Regions from separate parts of the Alteromonas sp. Cnat3-28 genome, predicted to be linked through region 2. Evidence: predicted binding sites of a transcription regulator. Region 2 holds the regulator's gene; each other region holds the start of a gene.
The links. The regulator MetJ, encoded in region 2, represses methionine synthesis genes. The targets are predictions, from matches to a motif close to TAGACGTCTAGACGTCTA.

Region 1 (2,275 bases), on a different contig from region 2:
GAACATTGCGTTTTAACAATGCAGGCTGTTGTTTTTCAATTTGACCTAGCAGTTCGGTTCCCACATTGCCACACCCTACTAGGAATACGTCGATGGTATGGCGGTCAGAGAAAAAATTCTGGTGAATGACTTTTACCGCTTTCTTAGCACGCTTACTTTCAATTACCGTTGAAATAGAGCGCTCTGAAGAGCCTTGAGCAATAGCTACGTTGTTTACCCGCGCTTGGGCAAGCGAGTTAAAGAAACGCGCTGCCAAGCCTTTGGTTTGACGCATACCGTCACCAACCAAAGTAACAATGGCTAGGTCATGACGCACTTCAATGGGGTCTAGCAATTGATTTTGAAGCTCTAGCGCGAATGCATCTTCAAGAAGCGTTAACGCTCGACTGGCGTCTTTGCTTTGAATACAGAAACTAATTGAGTATTCTGAAGAAGACTGGGTAATAAGGCTTATTGAAATATTGGCGTTCGACATCACCTCAAACACACGACTTGCCATACCAACCATGCCTTTAAGGCCAGGGCCTGCAACGTTAAACATGGTGACGTTATCAAGCTGTGAAATACCTTTAACTGACGTCCACACCTCGCTTTTTTCATTGCTGATTAGCGTACCTGGCGCAGCTGGGTTTAGTGTGTTTCTGATCAAACAAGGGATGTGGTGTTGGGCAATAGGACCGATAGTTTTCGGATGAAGTACCTTGGCACCGAAATAAGACAGCTCCATCGCTTCTTGATAGGTAAGCTTGTCTAACAGCACTGCCCCTTCAACTTGGTTCGGGTCAGCGTTATAAACACCATCTACGTCTGTCCAAATTTCACAGCAATTTGCGTCTATACACGCCGCTAAAATGGCCGCTGAATAGTCTGAGCCGTTACGCCCAAGCGTGACTTTGTCGCCCGCTTCGTTAGCAGCAACAAACCCCGGCATGACCAGAAATTCACTGCCGTCAGTAGGCACATCTGAAAAGCGCGCTTTACTAAGCGACACATCGGCAATGCTGTCTAGGTAATCGCCTTCGGCCAGCACATACTTAACCGGGTCAATAACGCGATTAGCGATACCTTTAGCAGATAGCATAGCGCTAAAAAGCGTCACCGAGATGTACTCACCAATACTTAGAATACCGGCAGCGACATTATCAGGTGCAACACCGAGTAGCTTAATACCTTCAAGGTGCTGTTTTAATACTGAAAGGTGACTATTAATGAATTCTACCACGCTTGCATGTGCAAACCCGTCGAGTTCTTCGTTTAGGTTGTTGGCAATGCCGGAAACCGTGTCGTTCAACTTATTGAATAACGGCTGGAAATCTTCACCCGCGGCTGCTTGTTCACATAGTAGTGAAAGCGCGTTCGTTACCCCCTTTGGGGCAGAGAGTACAACCGCAGCACCGTCGGTTTGGTGGGTCGCCGTGCTAATCTCCATAACGCGCATATATCGCGGTGCATCGGCTAGAGAAGAACCCCCAAACTTTAAGACTTTCATATGCTGCTCCTTAAGGTTACGCATGCTAAAACGTGTGTAAAAAAAAGCCCGCTCTGTGTTAGGCGGGCTTTCGTTGTCTTTTGCTTACTTGCACTAGTCAGCGACCGCCCTTTTTAAGGTGGTAATTAACATAATGGTGGTGCGAGTAAGTAGAATCTTTTTCATACAAGCAATTTGCCGTATAGACGTCTATATGTCAACCGCAGTTTTCACTACACTGTATTGCAAAAAGTGAAATACTCTACACGGAATATTGCTTATTAAGGCACACAAGGCTTACTTTGTTTGTTTTCCTAGCGATCATCCATGATATTTTGGGCAAGGAAATCAACCAGTAAACGAATCTTTGGCGCAACATTTCTATTGGAAGGAAATACTGCCCAAATAGCTTCTTGCTTGTCTTTATATTCTGGTAATACCTCTATCAATTCGCCGCGTGCCAATGCTTCACGCACATAAAACCCAGGTAGCTGGGTAAGCCCCAATCCTGCCAAAGCAGCGCTACAGAGTGCGTTGCCACTGTTGTATCGCACACGTCCTTGCACTGGCAACGTTTGCACTTCTTTATTTACAACGAACCTCCAGTTGGGTTGGGAGCCTACCAACAAAGTATGTTCCTTAAGCTCTTGTAGAGATTTTGGCATCGAGTGTTGAGAAAAATAGTCTTTGCTACCGCATACAAACAAATGACGTGTAGCCAGCTTTTTAGCTACAAGTGTCGAGTCTTCTAATTTGCCAATGCGTATGGCAAGGTCGAGGCCTTGCTCCACAATATCGAGTTTTTCA
Region 2 (2,275 bases):
CTCGTATCGAAAAAGAACTGGGTTATCGCTTCTGTGGCACCTGCTTCTGCTTTGCGCTTAAGGTTTAGTAAATCAAACTGCGCATTTGGTGCTTCAGGGTGCTTCTCTGGATAGGCAGCAACAGAAATATCAAAATCGGCAACGTCTTTTAGCAAGGCAACAAGATCAGAGGCATACATCTCTGTCTTTTCTACTCCTGGCGGTAAATCGCCACGAAGCGCAACAATACGGCGAATACCTGAGTCCCAGTAGTCTTTTGCAATTTGCTTAAGCTCATCACGGCTAGCATCAACACAGGTCAAGTGAGGAACCGCCGCGACACCGGTTTGCTGCTGAATGCGTTTTACAACGTCGTGGGTTCTGTCACGCTCACCGCTATTCGCGCCGTAGGTTACCGACATGTAGCTTGGCTTTAGTGGCGCTAGACGTTCAACTGACTTCCACAGGGTCTGTTCCATGGCTTCCGTTTTAGGCGGAAAGAATTCAAAAGATACATCAATATCACGCAGTTCCGACAGGGACTGGTTTAATGCATCGATACCTTGTGCGTAAGAAACCATGGCTTTTTCTCTCAAAAATGTATTCTTATAGACGTTTAGACGTCTAAATTAAAGAATATATGTCTAGACGTCAAGAGGTTTACACTGCTCAATTGACCTTTTCGTGAACTTGTTTAGAATTTCTCTTCATAACATAAAAAAGAGTAGACCGAGTTAGTACAATGGCAGAATGGAACGGTAAATATATTCACCCCTACGCAGAGCATGGCAAGAAGAGCGAACAGGTAAAGAAAGTCACTGTCTCTATACCTATTAATGTGCTTAAGGCGCTTACTGATGAGCGTACTCGCCGCCAAATCAATAATCTGCGTCACGCCACTAATTCAGAACTGTTGTGTGAAGCATTTTTACATGCGTTTACCGGTCAACCATTGCCTAACGATGATGACCTGCGCAAAGACAATCCTAATCGCGTACCGGCTGAAGCAAGACGCATTATGGAAGAAATGGGTATTGATCCAAGCTTCGAAAACGATGTGTCGGAAGACGACTGATATTTGGTATTAAAGAGAAACGGCGCTTTGTTGTAAGTTATTGCTAGTTGATAACCTACAACACGGCGCCGTTTTTTATGTACTTGTATTCTCTAAGCGCACTTTTTAGCAAATAAAGGTTGAGCACTAGCCCCTCCATTTTTTTGCCTAATGCGCCAGAATTTTATTCTTCTGGGCTTTCAGGCACGCGTGCAACGCCAGATTCAATCGCAGCCTTAGATACGGCGGTAGCAATACGCTCGCATAAACGCGGGTCCATAGGTTTAGGAATAATGTACTCCTTACCAAATGTCAGACTAGTACTCTTACTGGCAGCTAGTACTTCTTCTGGTACAGGCTCCTTCGTGATAGCACGAAGGGCTTCTACTGCCGCTACTTTCATTTCATCGTTAATGGCCGTTGCACGAACATCTAGTGCGCCACGGAAAATAAACGGGAAACACAGTACGTTGTTAACCTGGTTAGGGTAGTCCGAGCGTCCGGTAGCCATAATAAGATCTTTACGTACTTCGTGAGCAAGTTCAGGCTTTATCTCAGGGTCTGGGTTAGAACATGCAAATACAATTGGGTTTTCAGCCATCAAGGCCAGTGTTTCTGGTGGTAAAACATCCGGTCCTGACACACCAACAAAAATATCCGCACCTTCCATTACGTCTTCAAGCGTACGCTTGTCAGTATTGTTAGCAAATAGCTTTTTGTGCTCAGTTAAGTCTTCGCGACGAGTATGGATAACGCCTTTTCTGTCTAGCATATAAATACGCTCACGCTGGGCACCACACTTTATAAGCAGTTCCATACAAGCGACCGCTGCTGCACCGGCACCCATACACACGATTTTAGCGCTCTCTATGCTTTTACCTTGAATTTCCAGAGCATTAAGCATGCCCGCTGCAGTTACAATAGCGGTACCGTGCTGATCATCATGAAATACCGGAATTTTACAGCGCTTAATTAGCTCTTGTTCAATCTCAAAGCATTCAGGCGCTTTAATGTCTTCTAAGTTAATGCCGCCAAATGTGTCAGCGATATTCGCTACTGTATTAATGAACTCTTCGGTTGTACGATGCTTCACTTCAATGTCAATGGCATCCAGGCCAGCAAAGCGTTTAAACAGAAGGGCTTTACCTTCCATAACAGGTTTCGATGCCAGTGGGCCTAGGTTACCCAACCCTAAAATCGCGGTTCCGTTACTGATAACGGCAACCAAGTTTCCTTTACCTG
Region 3 (2,275 bases), on a different contig from region 2:
CAATATTTTCTTGCGCTTCTTGCGTGCTGCCGCCCACATGCGGGGTCAGAATGACATTATCGAACGCGCGAAGTGGCGACTCGAATTCTTCAGTATTAGATTTAGGCTCAACCGGGAATACATCAATAGCAGCGCCGTTTAGTTGGCCGCTTTCCAATGCCTTCGCAAGCGCATCGATATCTACCACAGTACCGCGAGACGCGTTAATCAAAATGCTGCCTTTCTTCATTTGAGACAGTTCTTTTTCACCAATCATATCTTGAGTTTGTGGTGTTTCAGGAACGTGAAGTGAAACAACGTCAGAGGTATTAAGCAGCTTTTCAAGCGATTTTACTTGGGCAGAATTACCTAGCACAAGCTTGTCTTCGATATCGAAAAATTGAACGCGCATACCTAGGTGTTCAGCAAGAATACTCAGCTGTGTGCCTATATGACCATAACCAATGATACCAAGTGTCTTACCACGGGCTTCATATGAGCCGACTGCCGTTTTTTCCCACTCACCGCGGTGAGCCTTGGCATTTTTACTCGGCACCTGGCGAAGCAAAAGGATAATTTGGCCAAGTACAAGTTCTGCAACCGAACGAGTGTTGGAAAATGGCGCGTTAAACACGGGAATGCCGCGGCGTTGGGTGGCTTCAAGATCAACTTGGTTGGTGCCAATACAGAAACAACCGATAGCCACAAGCTTTTGTGCTGCTTCAACTACCTTCTCTGTAATTTGAGTACGCGAGCGAATACCAACAAAGTGGGCGTCTTTAATTTTCTCAATTAACTCGTCTTCAGGAAGAGAGGTCTTGAGAAATTCAATATTGCTATACCCATTGCTTTTTAGTGTCTCCAAAGCACTTTGGTGAACACCTTCCAACAACAAAATTCGGATCTTATCCTTCTCTAATGAAACTTTGCTCATGAACTCGCTATCTCTCACTGATGTAATTTTGGTTTGCTTGCACCGCCAATCCAAGACTCTCAGAAACCTGCCAGTATGAAACACAAAGCTGTGTTTAACCTGCGCTGCAACGACATCGCTTTGCAGCTCTGAAAGCCTTGCTTGGGCGTTATTGCTACCAAGCTTTTATAATCACGTTGATTGCTTTCGTTATTAAGGAATTGGCCTTAACTAACGTAAAAGTTGAGACGCTTAGTGAACTTCTTTTAAGGACATCTAGACGTCTAAACGGAAACTAACAGAAAACGCGTTAAGTTGAAAGTAGTATTTTGTATAGCTTTTCACCGCACTATACGTCTTACTCAGTTATCACTTAAAGGTTTCAACACCACTATCTGTAGCACTTAGCACTATGTCCGCGCCTCGTAGTGCGAAAATGCCGTTCGTTACCACGCCAGGAATATTATTTATTTTTTGTTCTAGCTCACGAGGATTCAGAATCTCAAGGTTGTGAACATCTAAAATAACGTTGCCGTTATCGGTGACAACACCTTGTCTATATTCAGGATCGCCACCAAGCTTTACTAGCTCTCGTGCTACGAAAGAGCGAGCCATGGGAATAACTTCAACGGGAAGGGGGAACGAGCCCAATACAGGAACGCGCTTACTTTCATCAACAATACACACAAACGTGGTCGCCGCACCGGCTACAATTTTCTCGCGAGTGAGTGCTGCGCCTCCGCCTTTAATCATATGCTTGTGTTCGGTCACTTCATCGGCACCGTCGATATAAACCGATAGATTGCTGACTTCGTTTAACTCGAATACCTCAATGCCTAAGGCTTTTAAACGCTCGGTAGAGGCTTCTGAACTTGATACTGCGCCTTCAATTTTGTGTTTAATTTTACCGAGTTCTTCAATAAAGAAATTTACGGTAGAACCTGTACCCACACCGACAATGCTGTCTGCTTCAACATATTCGATGGCTGCTTTGGCTACGGCTTGTTTTTTTGCGTTCTGATCCATGGTCAATCTCCGACTTATTGTGTTCGCAAGTGTAACTTATAAGCGCACGTGAACCCACAAGTTCGTATGTTCAATTTGTTATAATGACTATCACGGTTTAGTGAATTGCAGTGTGCGCGAGGGCGTCACGATGGCATCAAGGGGGACATCCCATGGTGCAACGGGCAGAGCATCTACTTCTTGAATGTCGTGGGCAATACCCACTAACTTAGGCGTTTTACTAACCGAAAATGAATGTGAATCTGGCGCGCGTTGGGTAAAACTCAAAGTTCGGTCGTAGTAGCCGCCCCCCATACCCAGGCGATTGCCGTTTACATCAAACCCTACAAGCGGCATAAGAATAACGTCGCATTGCCT

Region 1: thrA (bifunctional aspartate kinase/homoserine dehydrogenase I) is a predicted target of MetJ. The motif match lies at 1,664-1,681, and genes of this name have one in related genera.
Region 3: serA (phosphoglycerate dehydrogenase) is a predicted target of MetJ. The motif match lies at 1,170-1,187, and genes of this name have one in related genera.

The regions. Positions count from the first base shown of each region.
Region 1 is NZ_JAKREY010000006.1:96,930-99,204, reverse strand. Features, by position in the region: gene thrA (bifunctional aspartate kinase/homoserine dehydrogenase I) at 1-1,489, opposite strand, end outside; gene MHM87_RS08175 (LysR substrate-binding domain-containing protein) at 1,783-2,275, opposite strand, start outside.
Region 2 is NZ_JAKREY010000007.1:100,572-102,846, forward strand. Features, by position in the region: gene metF (methylenetetrahydrofolate reductase) at 1-560, opposite strand, end outside; gene metJ (met regulon transcriptional regulator MetJ) at 722-1,054, shown strand; gene MHM87_RS09295 (malic enzyme-like NAD(P)-binding protein) at 1,218-2,275, opposite strand, start outside.
Region 3 is NZ_JAKREY010000006.1:219,028-221,302, forward strand. Features, by position in the region: gene serA (phosphoglycerate dehydrogenase) at 1-913, opposite strand, end outside; gene rpiA (ribose-5-phosphate isomerase RpiA) at 1,262-1,918, opposite strand; gene MHM87_RS08705 (5-formyltetrahydrofolate cyclo-ligase) at 2,009-2,275, opposite strand, start outside.